2 linked regions of the Methylotuvimicrobium sp. KM2 genome follow. The main gene of each other region encodes a partner of the protein of the gene in region 2 in a complex. Links are inferred from orthologs where the notes say so. Each region holds a gene or a part of one and is shown on either strand. Other genes may lie near its edges. The genes, in order: rpsJ and nusB.

Region 1 (9,313 bases), 370 kb from region 2 along the record:
CGTTGGCGGAGATGTTCGGTTATGCGACTGATTTGCGATCTGCAACACAGGGGCGAGCAACATACAGTATGCAATTTGAAAAATACGCTGAAGCACCTGCAAATATTGCAGAAGCAATCATAAAAAAAGTTTCATAAATTGAATAGAAAATAAAGGTATTGAATCATGTCCAAAGAAAAATTCGAACGTAAAAAACCACACGTAAACGTAGGAACCATCGGTCACGTCGATCATGGTAAAACCACATTGACCGCGGCATTGACAAAAGTGATGGCGGATGCGCGTGGCGGCGTCTACAAGGCCTACGATCAAATTGATAACGCCCCCGAAGAGCGCGAGCGTGGCATTACAATCGCAACGGCTCATGTGGAGTACGAATCGGATGCGCGCCACTATGCGCATGTGGACTGCCCGGGTCATGCCGACTATGTCAAAAACATGATTACCGGTGCGGCACAAATGGATGGAGCTATCCTCGTCTGTTCGGCGGCCGACGGTCCGATGCCGCAAACTCGTGAGCATATATTATTAGCGCGTCAAGTAGGTGTTCCCTATATCGTGGTTTATTTGAATAAAGCCGATATGGTGGATGATGCCGAGTTGATCGAATTAGTGGAAATGGAAGTCAGAGAATTATTGGACATGTACGAATTTCCGGGCGACGATACCCCGTTAGTTATCGGCTCGGCGTTAAAAGCCTTGGAAGGCGATACCAGTGAAATTGGCGTGCCGTCGATCATTAAATTGGTCGAGGCCTTAGATAGCTATATTCCAGAGCCTGAGCGTGCGATCGATCAGCCGTTCCTAATGCCGATTGAAGACGTGTTCTCGATTTCCGGTCGCGGCACAGTGGTTACCGGGCGTGTCGAGCGTGGGATCATTAAGGTTGGGCAAGAGATTGAAATTGTCGGAATCAGACCGACTACAACCACAACCTGCACCGGCGTGGAAATGTTCCGTAAATTATTGGATCAAGGTCAAGCGGGCGATAACGTTGGGGTCTTGTTAAGAGGCACCAAAAGAGACGAAGTTGAACGCGGACAAGTCTTGGCGCACAAAGGCACCATTAAGCCGCATACCCATTTCAAGGCGGAAATCTACGTATTGTCGAAAGACGAAGGCGGGCGTCATACACCATTCTTTAATGGCTATCGTCCACAATTTTATTTCAGAACAACGGATGTAACCGGAGCGGTCGATCTTCCGGAAGGCGTGGAAATGGTGATGCCCGGCGATAACGTCAACGTTGAAGTGAAGTTAATTGCTCCGATTGCGATGGAAGAAGGTTTGCGTTTCGCGGTTCGTGAAGGTGGCCGTACCGTTGGCGCGGGCGTTGTTGCATCAATCATCGAGTAAACAATATGACGAGTCAAACTATTAGAATACGCCTGAAATCATTTGATCATAAATTAATTGATCAATCCGCAGGTGAAATCGTAGAAACAGCGAAAAGAACGGGCGCGCAAGTTAAAGGCCCTATCCCGCTGCCTACTAAGAAAGAGCGGTTTACGATTTTGATCTCTCCGCATGTCAATAAAGACGCGCGCGATCAATATGAATTAAGAACGTACAAACGATTGCTCGACATCGTCGAGCCAACCGAAAAAACTGTCGATGCCTTGATGAAATTGGATCTGGCAGCCGGTGTGGACGTTCAAATAAAGTTGAATTAAATGTAGGGGAATTGGCAGATGTCAATAGGTCTAATTGGTCGTAAATGTGGTATGACCAGAGTATTTTGCGAGGATGGGTCGTCAGTGCCCGTGACGGTTCTTCAGATAGAGTCTAACCGAGTCACTCAAGTTAAAAGCATCGAAAAAGATGGCTATCGCGCGATACAAGTCACTGCGGGTGAAAAAAAATCATCCAGAGTGAATAAAGCGATGGCTGGTCATTTTGCTGCTGCGAATGTAACCGCAGGTAGAGGTCTGTGGGAATTCAGGCTGGATGACGGTGAAGGCGACGATCTCTCTGCCGGTTCCGAATTACAAGCAAGTATTTTTGCTCAAGGACAGGTGGTTGATGTTCGCGGAACAAGCATCGGTAAAGGTTATCAAGGTACAGTCAAACGGCATAATTTTAGAACGCAGGATGCGACGCACGGTAATTCGCTTTCCCATAGAGCTCCAGGTTCTAACGGTATGTGTCAAACTCCGGGGCGCGTTTTTAAAGGGAAAAAAATGTCCGGTCATATGGGCGCCGCTAAAACGACAATCGATAATCTAACGATTCATGCGGTCGATAGCGAGAGAAACTTGATTTTAGTCAAAGGGGCTGTGCCTGGAGCAAAAGGTAGCGATGTTGTGATTACCCCGGCTGCAAAAATGCGGAATAAGAAGGATAAATCATGAGTATACAAATTCCTGCAATTAACGAAAGCGAATCTGCCGCAGCAGTCGCGGTAGGCGAAGAAGTTTTTGGGCAAGATTTTAATGAGACGTTAGTTCATCAATTGGTGACTCGGCACCTGGCCGGCGCTCGTTCCGGGACAAAAGCACAGAAGACCCGTTCCGATGTAAGTGGCGGCGGGATTAAACCTTGGCGTCAAAAAGGGACGGGGCGAGCAAGATCTGGTACAATGCGCAGTCCACTGTGGAGAACCGGTGGCGTGACCTTTGCTGCAAGACCGCGTTCATTCGAGCAAAAATTAAATAAAAAAATGTTTCGTTCGGGTTTGCGTTCAATTTTGTCCGAGTTACTAAGACAAGACCGTTTGGTTGTCAGTAGTGAAATCCTTCCTTCGACTCCAAAAACGAAAGAAATGGTTGCAAAGCTGAGTGGTTTGGATTGTAAGCGCGTTTTAATCATATCTGACGAAGTCGACTTTAATCTGGCTTTGGCTTCAAGAAATATTCCGTATTTAGAAGTATGTTCTGCGGATAATTTGAGTCCGGTATCGTTGGTAGCAGCGGAAAAAGTCATTATGACGCCTGCGGCGGTAAAACTGATAGAGGAGAGGTTGGCATGAACGAGCTAATCAAAAGTAAGTTGGCAAGTGTCTTGAGAGCTCCTGTTGTTTCAGAAAAAAGCACAGTTGCGGCTGAAGCGAATAAACAGTTTGTGTTTAACGTTCAGAAACAGGCAACCAAGAATCAAATAAAGCAAGCCGTCGAGCTTATGTTCGAAGTAAAAGTCGATTCGGTCCGAGTACTGAATGTCAAAGGTAAGAAAAAAAGGTTTGGTCAAACCCTTGGCAAACGTTCCGATTGGAAAAAAGCCTATGTCAAGCTCAAAGAAGGCCACGATATAGATTTCTCGGCAGCTTAATAGTTAAAAGTTTAAAAGATCAATAGGAAACGGTAGAAAGCATGGCTATTGTAAAATCAAAACCTACATCGGCTGGATCGAGGTTTGTTGTACGTGTCAAAAACGATGAGTTACATAAAGGCAAGCCATTCGCACAGTTGCTTGATAAAAACAGCAAAAATGGCGGACGTAATAATCAAGGGCGCATAACCACACGTCATGTCGGTGGGGGTCATAAGCATCACTACCGGATCATTGATTTTAAAAGAAATAAAATAGATATTCCGGCTGTAGTTGAGCGTATCGAATACGATCCCAACAGAACTGCCAATATTGCTTTGATTCTCTTTAAGGACGGTGAGCGTCGATATATTATCGCCCCAAAAGGCATAACCCAAGGGCAAGAGATTTTATCCGCTGAAACTACTGCGGTTAAGCCGGGTAATTGCATGCCGCTTAGAAATATTCCATTGGGTACTACTATACATTGCGTTGAATTAAAGCCCGGTAAAGGAGCTCAATTAGCAAGAAGCGCAGGTGCATCTTGCCAGTTAGTCGCTAGAGAAGGCGCTTACGTAACCATCCGGCTAAGATCGGGGGAAATGCGCAAAGTCATGGCGGATTGTAAGGCTGTAGTTGGAGAAGTATCCAACTCCGAGCACAACTTAACTTCATTGGGTAAGGCTGGGGCAAAGCGCTGGCGCGGGGTAAGGCCAACCGTTCGCGGTGTGGCAATGAATCCTGTAGATCATCCGCATGGTGGTGGTGAAGGACGTACATCCGGCGGCAGACATCCTGTTTCGCCATGGGGTATGCCTACCAAAGGTTATAAAACACGTAAAAATAAACGCACAGACAACATGATTGTCAGACGCCGTAAGCAGAAATAGAGAGGAAATAGCGTGCCACGATCAATTAAAAAAGGTCCTTTTATAGATCATCATCTTCTGAAAAAAGTTGAGGATGCGGTAAAAGCCAATAATAGGAAACCGATTAAAACATGGTCAAGAAGATCAATGATTATTCCCGATATGTTGGGTTTAACTATTGCTGTCCACAATGGGCGTCAACACGTCCCTGTTCTTGTTTCTGAGAATATGATAGGGCATAAACTCGGTGAATTTGCGCCGACACGCACCTATAAAGGGCATGTGGCCGATAAGAAGTCAAGGTAAGGTGTAGGATGGAAATATCAGCAAAATTAAGCAATGCACCTATGTCGGCACAGAAAGCCAGGTTGGTAGGTGATCAAATTCGCGGTCTACCGGTCGAGAAAGCGCTGGCAATTTTGTCATTTAGTACAAAAAGTGCGGCTGCAGTCATAAAAAAAGTTTTAGAGTCGGCGATTGCCAATGCGGAGCATAACGAGAGCGCCGATGTTGACGAACTGAAAGTTACGACGGTTTTTGTCAACGAAGGGCCGACCATGAAACGTTTTAAACCGCGAGCGAAAGGTCGAGCCAATAAAATATTGAAAAGGACCTGTCACATAACAATTAAAGTAGCAGAATACGAGTAGAGGTAAAAATGGGACAAAAAGTACATCCAACGGGTATTCGCCTTGGAATTGTTAAAGACTGGACTTCTAGATGGTACGCAAACTCTCAAGATTACCCGGTTTTTCTGCATCAAGATCTTAAAGTTAGAGACTTTATCAAAAAAAAGCTTGCTCACGCTTCGGTTAGTCGCATTCAGATTAATCGTCCGGCAAGTAATGCCCACATCACCGTTCATACTGCAAGACCAGGGATTGTGATTGGCAAAAAAGGCGAGGACATCGATAAATTAAGACAAGAAGTTTCGGCGATGATGGGCATTCCTGTTCAGATGAATGTCGAAGAAATCAGAAAGCCGGAATTAGATGCTTATCTGGTAGCGGAAAGCATTGCTCAGCAACTTGAAAAAAGAATCATGTACCGTAGGGCTATGAAGCGTGCGGTTACCAATACTATGCGTTTGGGCGCGGAAGGTATCAAAATTAATGTTGCCGGCCGTTTAAACGGTGCTGAAATTGCCCGAACCGAATGGTATAGAGAAGGCCGTGTCCCTTTGCACACACTAAGAGCCGACATCGATTATGGTACGGCCGAGGCAAATACCACTTATGGAATCATTGGCATTAAAGTCTGGATTTTCAAAGGCGAAGTATTTGATGTGGATACACAAGGTGTATCCGATGTTACAGAATCTAAAAAATAGTTGAACGGATAAAGTCATGCTTCAACCCAAAAGAACAAAATTTCGTAAGCAGCATAAGAATAGAAATAACGGCATTGCTGTTCGTGGCTCATCGGTTAGTTTCGGTGAATTCGGATTAAAAGCCACAACAAGAGGAAGGATTACAGCCCGTCAGATCGAAGCTGCACGTAGAGCGATTACTCGTCATGTAAAGCGTGGTGGTAAAATATGGATCAGAGTATTTCCAGACAAGCCTATTACCAAAAAACCTTTAGAAGTTAGGATGGGAAAAGGTAAAGGTAGTGTAGAATACTGGGTTGCTCAGATTAAACCGGGCACCATGCTTTATGAAATCCAAGGTGTGCCCGAAGAGCTTGCAAGAGAAGCGTTTGCATTAGCATCTGCCAAACTGCCGATTAAGACAACATTCATAGCTCGGACGATAATGTGATGAAAGCCACCGAATTACGACAAAAATCAAAACAAGAGTTAGCCGATATGCTACTTGAGCTCTCAAGAGAGCAATTCAATCTCAGGATGCAAAAAGGTACAGGTCAGTTAACTAAGACCGCTCAAGTCAAGCAAGTCAGACGTGATATTGCCCGTATACATACTGTATTGAATGAATTAGGGAGAGCTTAAGTCATGAGCGAAAAAACTGAAAAATTAAGAACCTTAAGCGGTCGTGTCATTAGTAATAAAATGGACAAAAGCATTACCGTCTTGGTTGAGCGCTTTGTCAAGCACCCTGTGTACGGCAAATATATCAAGCGTTCGACCAAATTAATGGCTCATGATGAGCAAAATCAATGCAATGAAGGTGATATTGTGTCCATTACATCTTGTAGGCCAATGTCTAAAAACAAAACCTTCAGGCTAGTTGAAGTTGTTGAAAGCAACAATAAATAAGCACAAAGAATTTAATATCGAGACAATTGGGAATTAATCATGATTCAGATGCAAACTAACCTTGACGTTGCCGATAATAGCGGTGCAAAAAAGGTCATGTGTATCAAAGTGCTAGGCGGTTCACACAGGCGTTATGCAGGCATTGGCGATATTATCAAAGTCAGTGTTAAAGACGCAATACCGCGTGGTAGAGTAAAAAAAGGCGAAGTTTACAACGCCTTGGTTGTAAGAACTCGTAAAGGAGTTCGTCGTCCTGATGGTTCGGTTATCCGTTTCGACGGAAATGCCGCTGTCATACTTAATAACCAATTGCAGCCTCTCGGTACACGCATATTTGGTCCTGTAACTCGCGAACTAAGGGGAGATAAATTCATGAAAATTATTTCTCTGGCTCCTGAAGTTTTATAAAAAAGGATTAAATCATGCAAAAAATAAAACAAGGCGACGAAGTCATTGTATTGACCGGAAGAGATAAAGGTAAGCGCGGTAAAGTAACTAAAGTATTTAAGGATAACAAGGTAATCGTAGAGGGAATCAATCGTGTCAAAAAACACCAAAAAGGTAACCCTCGTGCCGGAGTATCTGGCGGTATCGTTGATAAAGATATGCCTATCCACCTTTCTAATATCGGTATTTACAATCCACAAACCCTAAAAGCGGATCGAATCGGCTTTAAGTTTCTAGAAGATGGAAGAAAAGTCAGGTTTTTTAAATCAACTAATGAAGTTGTTGATATCTAATAGAGGATTATTTAGACATGGCTAGACTAGAAACTGAATACAAAGAGAAGATCCTGCCGGAATTAATGAAAAAATTCGGCTATAAATCCGTTATGCAGGCGCCCCGAATTACCAAAATCACTCTTAATATGGGTGTTGGCGGTGCGGTTGCGGATAAGAAAATATTACAATCCGCTCTCGGCGATATGGAAAAAATCGCCGGTCAAAAAGCGATTGTTACCTTGGCGAGAAAATCGATAGCCGGTTTCAAAATACGCGATGACATGCCAATTGGCTGTAAAGTCACTCTGCGTAGTGATAGAATGTACGAATTTTTGGATCGCTTGATTAATATTTCCATTCCTCGTATTAGGGATTTTAGGGGAATGAGTCCTAAGAGTTTTGATGGGCGTGGTAATTATTCGATGGGCGTCAAAGAGCAAATCATTTTTCCTGAAATTGATTATGACAAAATTGATGCTATTCGCGGAATGGATATTACCATTACGACAACAGCAAAAACCAACGAAGAAGGTTTAGCTTTGTTGAAGCTATTTAACTTTCCATTCAAAAACTAAAAGGCGATCGACTAATGGCTAAAAAATCAATGATTGCGCGAGAAGTAAAGCGTAACAAATTAGTAAAGAAATATGAAACCAAGCGAAAAGAGTTAAAAGAAATTATTCGCAATCCTGGAGCTACTTTTGAAGAAAAAGAAGCTGCTCATTTTCAATTACAAAAGCTACCAAGGGATTCCAGCGCTTCTCGTTTGCGCAACCGGTGTAATATCACTGGGCGTCCCCATGGCTATTATCGCAAATTCGGTTTATCTCGAAATAAATTAAGAGAATCGACAATGCGTGGTGATGTGCCAGGTTTAGTTAAGGCGAGTTGGTAAGATCTGTTTGGAGAATTGAAATGAGTATGACAGACCCGATAGCAGATATGTTGACCAGAATTAGAAATGGTCAATCTGCTGGAAAAATGAGCGTAAAACTGCCTTCTTCTAAATTGAAGGTAGCCATTGTTAAAGTTTTAAAAGATGAAGGTTACATCACCGACTATAGCGTTGAGACGAAAGGTAGTCATAGTGAAATGACCATAGTATTAAAATACTATCAAGGACGCCCCGTCATCGAAAAAGTAAAAAGAATCAGCAGGCCGGGACTTAGAATTTATAAGTCGAAAGAAGAGCTTCCAAAGGTTTTGGGAGGCCTAGGCATAGCTATCGTTTCGACATCGAAAGGTGTCATGACTGACAGAGCGGCGCGTGCGATAGGGCATGGCGGTGAAGTTGTTTGTACTGTTTGTTAATTAGGGAGTCAAGTCATGTCAAGAATTGCAAAAGTACCTATCGCTCTTCCAAGCGGAGTTGATATCAAACTCGAAGGCAACGAAGTTACAGTAAAAGGTAGTAAGGGTCAGTTGTCGGCCTCGTTACACGAAAAAGTAAGTTTGGCCATCGATAATAGCCAAATTGAAATTAAGTGGGATAAGGCAGATAAAATTGCCAATTCACAAGCCGGAACCGCTCGCGCCGTTATTAATAATATGGTAATTGGCGTATCACAAGGTTTTGAAAAAAAACTGGCTTTAGTCGGTGTTGGTTATAGAGCTCAAGCTAAAGGTAATACTTTAGGGTTGTCACTTGGCTTTTCTCATCCGGTTGATTATGAAGTGCCGGCGGGTATAACGATCGAAACCCCCAGTCAAACCGAAATTATTGTCAAAGGTTTTGATAAGCAAAAAGTCGGTCAGGTCGCTGCAGAAATTAGAGGGTATCGTCCGCCAGAGCCTTATAAAGGCAAGGGTGTCAGATACGCTGATGAGAATGTGGTTAGAAAAGAAGCCAAGAAGAAGTAAGGTAAGGTAATGGATAAGAAAGCATCACGCTTAAAGCGCGCTCTGAAGCTGCGCACTAAAATAAAGAATTCCGGAGCGAACCGTTTAACCATACATAAAACTGCGCAACACATTTATGCGCAGGTTATTAGTTCCGATGGGACGCATACGCTTGCAAGTGCTTCGACTGTTCAGGCTGAGGTCAAATCAGCCGTAAAAAATACAGGAAATGTTGAGGCGGCTGCCGAAGTTGGAAAGTTTGTAGCCCAAAAAGCCATTGCGGCTGGAATCACTGAAGTGGCTTTCGACCGCTCAGGTTTTAAATATCATGGGCGTGTTAAAGCGCTTGCTGATGCCGCGCGTGAAGCCGGTTTAAAATTTTAGGAGATTGATTATGGCTACAGCACCATCTCAAGCAA
Region 2 (9,230 bases):
TGTCGAGCGGAACGGCAAGGTCGATTTGTCCGCCGTGATGGATTTGTTGGGTCGATTGCAGTTTAACGAGATATTTATAGAAGCCGGTCCGACCTTGAGCGGAGCTTTGTTGGCCGAACACCTTGTCGACGAATGGCTCATCTATATGTCCACTAATGTATTGGGCGATGAAGGCCGAGGCTTGTTCCGTTTGCCGGGTCTTGAAAAAATGGCCGATAAAAAACATTTAAGCTTATGCGATATCAGACTAATAGGACCGGATCTCAGGCTGACGCTGAAGCCGGCTTGAAAACAACGTAGCCCGTATGCACTGTAGTGAATTACGCGAAGGTCTTTGCCTAGGCCTCACTGCCATTAAGTTAAGCCATCACGGAATTAAGTAATGCTTGTATCCAGGATCTACTTTGCCTCAAAAGCTTGCCATCCTTGGCACTGGATTCCGCCAGTCCATGGCGGAATGACGGGCTTCCCTTAGCTTAATGGCAGTGGTGCCTAGGCCTCCCGGATTCCGTTTCACTTCATCCGGGCTACTACGCCTTTTTAAGCAAGTCGGTCGAGCCAAGCATTGCACAACGGCCTAAAAAGCGTATATCTTTTCACTATTCACTATTCACTATTCACCGCCCCCTATGTTTACAGGTATTATTCTGGCAATCGGCAGCATTGCCGCGATCGAACCTAAAGCCGGCGATTGCCGACTTAAAATAAGCACCGGCAAGTTGCCGCTGGTTGACGCTCAATTGGGCGATAGCATCGCGGTCAACGGCGTTTGCCTAACCGCGGTCGAGCTGGGCCGGGATTATTTTTATGCCGACGTATCGAACGAAACGTTGGCGCGCACGACCTTGAAAACGGCTAGAGTGGGCACGCAGGTCAATCTGGAATTGGCATTGACGCCGTCGACACGCATGGGCGGGCATATTGTCAGCGGTCATGTCGACGGTATCGGTACGGTACTCGATAAACACTCCGACGGCCGCTCTTATCGTTTTTGTTTCAAGGCGCCGGACAATCTGGCGAGATATATCGCTGAAAAAGGTTCGATTTGTATCAACGGCATTAGCTTGACCGTCAATGAAGTCGACGGCGCGGTGTTCGGCGTCAATATCGTGCCGCATACTCTACAGGAAACGACGCTTGGCGATACCGAAGCCGGTGATAAAGTGAATCTCGAAGTCGATTTGCTGGCCCGCTATCTGGAGCGCTTGATGGCCGGCGATTCAGCGGCGCGCGGCATGGGCGGCGTGACCGAACAATTATTGAAAAGCAGTGGTTTTCTAAATTAAATGAATACAATCGATGAAATTATAGAGGACCTGCGCCAAGGCAAAATGGTCATCATCATGGATGACGAAGACCGCGAGAACGAGGGCGATCTGGTCATGGCGGCGACTTTTGCTCGTCCCGAAGATGTCAACTTCATGGCCCGTTACGGACGCGGTTTGATTTGTCTGACCTTGACCCGGGAACGTTGCAGGCAGTTGCGTTTGCCGTTGATGGTCAATGAAAACAAAACCGCGCATTCGACTAACTTTACCGTGTCGATCGAGGCGGCTAAAGGCGTGACGACCGGTATTTCGGCGGCTGACAGAGCGCGCACGATTCAGGCTGCGGTCGCGTCCGATGCCCGCGCCGAAGACTTAGTGCAGCCCGGGCATATCTTCCCGTTGATGGCGCAGTCCGGCGGTGTATTGAATCGCGCGGGTCATACCGAGGCCGGCTGCGATTTGGCGCGTTTGGCCGGCTTAGAACCCGCCGCGGTGATCGTCGAGATTCTAAACGACGACGGCAGTATGGCAAGGCGACCGGATCTCGAGAAATTCGCCGAGCAGCATCAGTTGAAAATCGGTACGATAGCCGATTTGATCCATTACCGCATTCAACATGAAAATACGCTCGAGCGTATTAGCGAATGCAATTTTCCGACCGAGTTCGGCGATTTCCGTTTGTATGCCTATCAGGACCAAAACGACAATAAGCTACATCTGGCCTTGGTGATGGGGCAGGTGGCGGGCGACGAGCCGGTTTTGGTTCGGGTGCATGGACGTAATTTATTGGACGATTTGTTTTCGTCGAAACGTAATGAAAATAGCGTATCCTTGCGCGATGCGATGCGGATTATCGCCGATGAAGGCCGAGGCGTGATTGTCGTGATCCGGCAAAACGAGGACAATAAGTCGTTAGTCGAGCATATTCACCAATATCAAATGCAGGATAATGGCGTGGTAAACCGGGCGTCGACAGACAGCGTCGGCGATTGGCGTTCTACAGGAACGGGATCGAGAATCCTTGCGGATTTAGGCGTGCACCGCTTAAAGGTGATCGGCACTCAGAAAAAATATGTCGGTTTGGCGGGCTTCGATTTGGAAGTCGTCGATTATGTGGGTAAGAACGGTATTTAAATTTAGTCGCGACGAAGGCAGAGCACTCCTCGTTCCCACGGTCCTACGCTCGCCGTTATACACAAGTATCGATAAACTTGCTAAACAGAGGTCGTCGTATAATTGGAAACGGTGCTGTTTGTTAAATCTGCGGATATTGAACATCAGAGGCTTCGAAATCGCGACGAAGGCGTCGCTCCCACAAGGGGCAGGATGCTCTGTGGGAGCGATCCCCAGATCGTCCCTCACCTAACGCTAGGTGAGGGAAAGTCAAGTGCGTTAGGTAACAATAAATGGTATCGAAGTCACATTAGCTAAGATGGCATGACGGTAATAAGTAATGCTTGCTTCAGGCTCTATTGGCCTCAAAAGCTTGCCATCCATGGCACTAGATTCCGCCGGTCCATGGCGGAATGACGGGATTTTTATCATTCCCACGCACGTCGTTAAAACGGCGGTTACGGATCTCACGGTAATGAGTGAGAAGTTAACGGAAACGGTCTTGACAAGATCGTTTCTATCGAAAAACAAGAGATAGAGAGTTTAGATGTCGGCTATTAAAACCTATGAAGGCCATTTGTCAGTAAAAGGCGGTAAATTTTGCATCGTTGCATCCCGCTTTAACAGTTTTATCGTCGAGCAGTTGGAAGCCGGCGCGATCGATGCGTTGGTCCGTCACGGCGCCAATCGAGACGATATTTGCTTGGTCAAGGCGCCGGGCGCATTCGAACTGCCGATGGTCGTGCAACGCGTCGCCGTCGGTAAACAATACGATGCGATCATTGCTCTCGGCGCCGTGATAAGAGGCGGCACGCCGCATTTCGAATATGTCGCCGGCGAGTGTGTGAAAGGCTTGGCTTCGGTCTCGCTGCAATACGATGTGCCGGTCAGTTTCGGCGTGTTAACGGTCGATACGATCGAGCAAGCAATTGAGCGTGCGGGAACCAAGGCCGGAAACAAAGGCGCGGAAGCGGCAATGTCGGCATTGGAAATGGTTAATTTGTTCCAGCAGTTGGAAGCCTGATGAGTCAAGCGCGTACCAATGCGAGAAAAGCCGCCGTGCAAGCGTTGTATCAGTGGCAAATGACCGGTCAAAACCTCAGCGCGATCGAAATGCAGTTTTTGGAAGAAGAACGCTTGAAAGATGCTCAAAAAAGCTATTTCAACGAATTGTTTCACGGCATCCCGAAAAGCCTCGATGTGATCGACGAAACGTTGATGCAATTCGTCGACCGTCCGGTCGAGGCGATCGATCCGGTCGAGCGGGCGATTTTGAGAATCGGCGTGTATGAACTGATGAATCGGCTCGACATGCCTTATCGTGTGGTACTTAACGAGAGTATCAATCTAGCCAAATGCTTCGGTGCCGATGGTAGTCATCGTTATGTCAACGGCATACTCGATAAAGTCGCTCAGCAAAAACGAGCTGTGGAAATCCAAGCAAAAAATCGAAAAGCTTCGGATGCCAACGGCTGAATTCGATCTGATCGAGCGTTTTTTCGCCGTAAAAAAATCGTCGAATGCGGTAACCGAGTTGGGTATCGGAGACGATTGCGCCTTGTTAAGCGTGCCGGCCGGTTATCGATTAGCGATAACCGCCGATACGATGGTCGAGAATGTGCATTTTTTGGCCGGTACCGATCCCTATGATTTAGGCTACAAATTACTGGCAGTCAATTTGAGCGATTTGGCCTCGATGGGCGCCGAGCCGATTGCCGTAACCTTGGCGTTGACATTGCCTGATGTCGACGAATCCTGGCTCGAACGATTCGCCGAAGGTTTTTTCGGATTGGCCGCTTATTATCGCATCGATCTAATCGGTGGGGATACGACATCCGGCCCATTGACGCTAACGGTACAGGCCATGGGCATAGTTCCGGAGGGGCAGGCTTTGCTGCGTTCGGGCGCGCGCGCCGGCGATGGTATCTATATGACCGGTAAACTCGGCGATGCCGGTTTGGGTTTAAAAATTGCCCAAGGACATTTTAGTTGTTCGCGGCAGCAGGCTGCGCTCGAGCGTTTTAACCGGCCGAAACCTCGTGTCGAGGAAGGCTTGGTATTGCGGAATATCGCGCGAAGTTGTATCGATGTGTCCGACGGTTTGGCGCAAGATTTAGGTCATATTTTGAAACAAAGCGGCGTCGGCGCGTGTCTGGATTGGGAGGGTTTGCCGTTGTCGAATGCGGTCAAGGCCTATATCGAGGCAACCGGCGATTGGACTATGCCGCTGCGTGCCGGAGACGATTATGAATTATGTTTTACCGTGCCGGCTGATAAAGCGGAATTATTGACAGAAAACTTTACGCGTATCGGCGTTATCGAGGATAGTCCGGGACTGAGAATTCATCGTTTCGGCACGACGGAATTGTTGAGGGTACAAGGTTTTGAGCATTTTTCTCACTGATAAAATAGGCAAAAATGAATTAACGGCTAAGACAATATTGACCGATCCGGTGTTATTTTTGGCTTTCGGTTTCGGTTCAGGCTTGTTTAAAAAAGCGCCCGGAACAATGGGAACGGTGGCGGCCATTCCGGTTTGTTGGCTGTTTGCGCTAGCCGGTAATTATTTTTATTACGCTTTGACGCTGGCGGCCGTGGTCGCAGGCGTCGGAATTTGCGGAATGGCTGCTAAGAGATTAGGCGAACATGATTTCGGCGGTATCGTTTGGGACGAAGTTGCGGGTTTGTTGGTAACGATGCTTTGGGTGCCGTTTAGTTGGTCTGCGTTGCTTGTCGGTTTCGTGTTGTTTCGGTTGTTCGATATCGTGAAGCCCTGGCCGATTATCTGGGTCGATCGCAAGGTAAGCGGGGGCTTAGGTATCATGCTCGATGATATTTTGGCCGGTCTTATGTCGGGGTTGATACTTCTGGTCATTGCGGACTTGGGGTGGTTGTAATGCCTGGGTGATTTGGCTCTTTGCCTGGAGTGCTCGGCATAGGGGCTACATGGGCGAATTCACTCAGCACATTCAATGAAGTCGAATGATTTTTCAGTATATACCCATCGCAGATCAAAATTCGGCACCGGGGTGCCCGTCAAAGGACGCCGTGAACCCAGCACCTAAATTATGCAAGATAGTTACCATAGCCAAAAGGCTATGGAATTTAGGTGCTGGGTGAATACATCCATGTAGGCTCTATGCCAGCTCCATGCCGGCAAAGCCTTAGCCGAGCACCCCGGCGCCTCCTGAGGCAGTGCCGAAATTTGAAGTGCGAAAGGTATAAAAGTAGTAAAGAGCAAATGATTTTATTCACAAACCTTTATTAATTTGGAGATCTATCGAATGAAAATGAAAAACCGAATGATCTTAAGTATTGCCATAACGTTGCCTTTTTTATTATCCGCATGTCAGCAGGATGCAACAGAATCGGAAAGTCCATCCTCAACTGCATCAAAAAAAATAGCACCGCAACAAAATGATGACGCGGTACCTAATGCTTCGGAACATTCGGACACGCAAATGAGCAATTCGAGGCCTGCTCTCGGAAGATCGAACGCAACGTACTCATCGGAGCCGATCGATTTCATTGAAGAAGAAATCTTGGCCGAAGCTCGAATCAATATAACAAGTAGTGACGATGACCTTCGCATGGAAGCGGTATACAATTTGACTCTCGATGATGCGAATGATTTACAATTGCTGGAAAATGTTTTGTTAACCGATCCTAATCCGGAAGTTAGAGAGGAAGTTGTCCTGCATCTGACTGAAGGCGATCCTGCTAATGTTGTGCCGTTATTAATGAAAGCGCTTAATGATTCCCATCCTTCTGTCGTAATTGCCGCGCTGGATTGGTTAAGCGTTATGGATATTGGTGACAAATCGGCTGTCACTACTGAATTTAAACAAATCGCCGCAACCCATTACGACGAGGAAGTAAAAGAAGCGGCGGAAATGGCGTTGGAGATGATGGAGTAACACAGAGCGGCGGAAAGAATTACTCCTTGATTATACTCAAAAAAAGGCTAACTATAGGAAGGTATGGGGTGTGGCTTAGCGAGGAGGTCGATTCCACGCCTCGGCGCCTTCCTTAAGCACAGGCAGAAATTCAAGTGCGAAAGGTGTTGCGTCAATTCCATTCAAGCAATTTCCACTGATTGATTCGCGTACCGCGATGCAGGTCGCTTTCTCTGACGTCCATGTTGCCGTCGCCGTCAGTGTCTATCAAATAATAAGCAGGGCCGATATCGGGAACGACTTTGATCATGTATAACTCGCCGTTGATCCGGTATTCCTGTATTTGGTCCTTGCCTCGCCGAATGATGGTGATATCGGGCTCCATCGGTTCGCCGCTTTCGACAGGCATCGGCGCATCGGGAAGTTCGGGAATAGCTTCGGTGGTTTCCTTGCTTCTGCGTATTACCGTTCGGTCAGGCTCCATCACTTGGCCGCTTTGCACGGTTGCCGGCATATCCGGTACGTCGGGAATATCCATTAAGATTGGCGGAGGGGCCGATAATGCGAATGCCGGAATAATCAGCAAGCTGTAAGTTAAAGTTAAACGCTTCATATTTTCTATATCTAATCAGTTATTGGGCCTATTATGACAGCTTGCGGACTCTGCGTAATGAAAAAAATCTGGCAAACCATTAAAGAGCTAACGGCGAGGGGAGTTTGTCATCCAGGTCGATTTTGAATCATGTATTGGCCTTCTAGGAGGTTTGTTATTGTCCCTGTAGCGATTCCGGTAAGGGGGTCTTGACTGATAGGGAAGATAATACAACGGGTAAGCCTGCATTCGATATTGATTCTCTAGTGCTTCGGCTTGCCTTAATTCGGCTATGGCTTGTTGACGCTGCGCTTCCGCGCTACGTTTCAGCGCCTCAACTGCCTCAAAGCGTTGTTGTTCCTTGCGTTGCATTCTTTCGGTTTCTAGTTTTTCGGCTTTTTGCTTATCCCGTTCCATTTGCCAAATGGCGAGACGTCTTTCGGCCTCGGCCAATTGACGAGGGTCGGTGGGTTCTATCGGTATATTTTCTTGTTGCGCATCGGATGAGCAAGGTTTGCCCTGGTAAGTGATTTTTCCCGATGATGCGATACATTTAAAAACATCGGCATCAACAGTTGGGCTGATGGCTATCAAAAGCAAAAGGAATGCTATCATTGTCATGACGGTAACATTTTTATGCGTAAGGTTATAAGTGTAGACCCGTTATATGCAGCTTGGTTCTTTGAACTTCCCGATTTTTCCTCGTTTCCACCGCTTCAGCGTGGGAATGCATACCGATCTTGTTTCGGCAGCTAAGGTATGTTTTCTCATGGAGGACCGTGGGAAACGGAAAAAATTTATTATTCATCATATTTCTCATGCCGGTACATTCTTCGGGCTCACCCTTTTTACGTCATTTTTCTCCACTGCTGATATCGAGTCTCGTTTTGCTACTTTCGCTTGGAGCGACCTTCGGAGTTTGGAAAAATGCAGAAGCCGATCTTGAGCGCAGTTTGAAAATCGATTTCGATTTCAGGGTTAGAGAGATTATAGACCGCATCGAACAACGTATGGCGGCTTACGAGCAAGTTTTATTGGGCGTAAAGGGATTGTTTATTTCTTCCGATCATGTCGATCGAAAAGAGTTTCGTATCTATGTGGATACGCTGAAAATCGACCGAAATTTTCCCGGTATTCAAGGTATCGGTTTTTCGGTGGTCGTGCCCAGTCATGACAAGGATAGGCATATCGCCGATATTCGCACTCAAGGGTTCCCGAACTACTCGATTCGACCGGAAGGCGAACGTGATATTTATAGTTCGATTTTATATCTTGAACCGTTTGCCGACCGCAATCTTCGAGCCTTTGGTTACGATATGTATTCCGAGCCGGTCCGCAGAAAAGCGATGTCCGATTCGCGCGACCTGAATGAAACACGCATCTCCGGTAAAGTCATACTGGTTCAAGAAACCGATGAAGCTGTGCAAGCCGGTTTTTTGATGTATTTGCCTTTATTCCGCGAAAACGCAGTTTCTGATTCTGTCGAAGAACGGCGCCGCAATATCGTTGCCTGGGTCTATGCGCCGTTTCGCATGGATGATTTCATGGCGGGGGTTGGCGGAGAACGCGCATCCGACTTGAGTCTGGAAATATTCGATGGAGACACGATAACGGAGGAAACGAAAATGCACAGTAGCTCGTCCCAGGCTTTATCGAGTCTCCAGTATCTAAATACGATACGAACGATCGAGATAGATGGCCATGAGTGGACTTTAGCGGTGAGCCCTGGCGCGAGCTTCAAACAACGGATTAGCTTGGATAAACCGCGTTATATGGCTGCAGCGGGGGCAACGCTGAGCGTGTTGTTGGCGACAATTATTTGGCAATTGGCGTCAGGGCGCGCTAGAGCGCTGGCGTTGGCAACCGAGATGACGCGTGAGCTACGCGAGAGCGAGGCACGCTTTCGGCAAATGGCCGATTCGGCGCCGGTATTGATTTGGGTTTCCGGGACTGACAGCCGCTGTTTTTGGTTCAATAAGGTTTGGCTTGGTTTTACCGGGCGAGCCCTAGAGCAAGAGAAGGATAACGGCTGGCTGGAAGGCGTCCATCCTGACGATAGGCAGCACTGTATCGATTTCTATCTAGATCATTTCAATCGCCGCGAACCGTTTCGTATGGAATTTCGCTTAAGGCGCTTCGACGGCGACTATCGATGGGTCGACGATCATGGTGTGCCTCGCTTCGATGATCACGGAAATTTTTCCGGTTACATCGGTTCTTGCATCGACATCACCGAGCGTAGGCAGGTGGAAACGATATTACGAACAAACTCCGAGGCTTTGGCGCGCTCGAATGCCGATCTCGAGCAATTCGCGTACAGTGTCTCACATGATATGCGGCAACCGTTAAGAACGATTGCCG

The links.
Region 1: the proteins of nusB (region 2) and rpsJ are in contact, whole or in part, in a solved structure (PDB 3D3B), measured with the Escherichia coli proteins. The link is inferred for Methylotuvimicrobium sp. KM2 from one-to-one orthologs.

What each region holds. Positions count from the first base shown.
Region 1 is NZ_CP150634.1:4,094,546-4,103,858, reverse strand. Bases 135-3,017 are described here. They hold rpsJ (30S ribosomal protein S10), read left to right. Parts: upstream 135-1,361; coding sequence 1,362-1,673; downstream 1,674-3,017. Other genes in these bases: rplW (50S ribosomal protein L23), read left to right, coding at 2,965-3,017; rplD (50S ribosomal protein L4), read left to right, coding at 2,348-2,968; rplC (50S ribosomal protein L3), read left to right, coding at 1,692-2,351; tuf (elongation factor Tu), read left to right, coding at 166-1,356; fusA (elongation factor G), read left to right, coding at 135-137. In the rest of the region: more of fusA, read left to right, coding at 1-134; more of rplW, read left to right, coding at 3,018-3,267; rplB (50S ribosomal protein L2), read left to right, coding at 3,309-4,136; rpsS (30S ribosomal protein S19), read left to right, coding at 4,149-4,421; rplV (50S ribosomal protein L22), read left to right, coding at 4,430-4,765; rpsC (30S ribosomal protein S3), read left to right, coding at 4,774-5,445; rplP (50S ribosomal protein L16), read left to right, coding at 5,462-5,875; rpmC (50S ribosomal protein L29), read left to right, coding at 5,875-6,066; rpsQ (30S ribosomal protein S17), read left to right, coding at 6,070-6,333; rplN (50S ribosomal protein L14), read left to right, coding at 6,373-6,741; rplX (50S ribosomal protein L24), read left to right, coding at 6,756-7,073; rplE (50S ribosomal protein L5), read left to right, coding at 7,091-7,630; rpsN (30S ribosomal protein S14), read left to right, coding at 7,645-7,950; rpsH (30S ribosomal protein S8), read left to right, coding at 7,971-8,366; rplF (50S ribosomal protein L6), read left to right, coding at 8,382-8,915; rplR (50S ribosomal protein L18), read left to right, coding at 8,925-9,278; rpsE (30S ribosomal protein S5), read left to right, coding at 9,289-9,313. UniProt on the Escherichia coli protein: Involved in the binding of tRNA to the ribosomes. Part of the processive rRNA transcription and antitermination complex (rrnTAC). The complex forms an RNA-chaperone ring around the RNA exit tunnel of RNA polymerase (RNAP).
Region 2 is NZ_CP150634.1:3,728,025-3,737,254, reverse strand. What follows is about bases 2,331-5,130. They hold nusB (transcription antitermination factor NusB), read left to right. Parts: upstream 2,331-3,404; coding sequence 3,405-3,857; downstream 3,858-5,130. Other genes in these bases: WJM45_RS15675 (phosphatidylglycerophosphatase A), read left to right, coding at 4,766-5,130; thiL (thiamine-phosphate kinase), read left to right, coding at 3,844-4,785; ribE (6,7-dimethyl-8-ribityllumazine synthase), read left to right, coding at 2,929-3,405; ribBA (bifunctional 3,4-dihydroxy-2-butanone-4-phosphate synthase/GTP cyclohydrolase II), read left to right, coding at 2,331-2,402. In the rest of the region: bifunctional diaminohydroxyphosphoribosylaminopyrimidine deaminase/5-amino-6-(5-phosphoribosylamino)uracil reductase RibD, read left to right, coding at 1-289; WJM45_RS15700 (riboflavin synthase), read left to right, coding at 630-1,286; more of ribBA, read left to right, coding at 1,287-2,330; more of WJM45_RS15675, read left to right, coding at 5,131-5,278; WJM45_RS15670 (HEAT repeat domain-containing protein), read left to right, coding at 5,666-6,298; WJM45_RS15665 (DUF2782 domain-containing protein), read right to left, coding at 6,450-6,890; WJM45_RS15660 (DUF4124 domain-containing protein), read right to left, coding at 6,978-7,490; WJM45_RS15655 (CHASE domain-containing protein), read left to right, coding at 7,688-9,230. UniProt on the Escherichia coli protein: Part of the processive rRNA transcription and antitermination complex (rrnTAC). The complex forms an RNA-chaperone ring around the RNA exit tunnel of RNA polymerase (RNAP).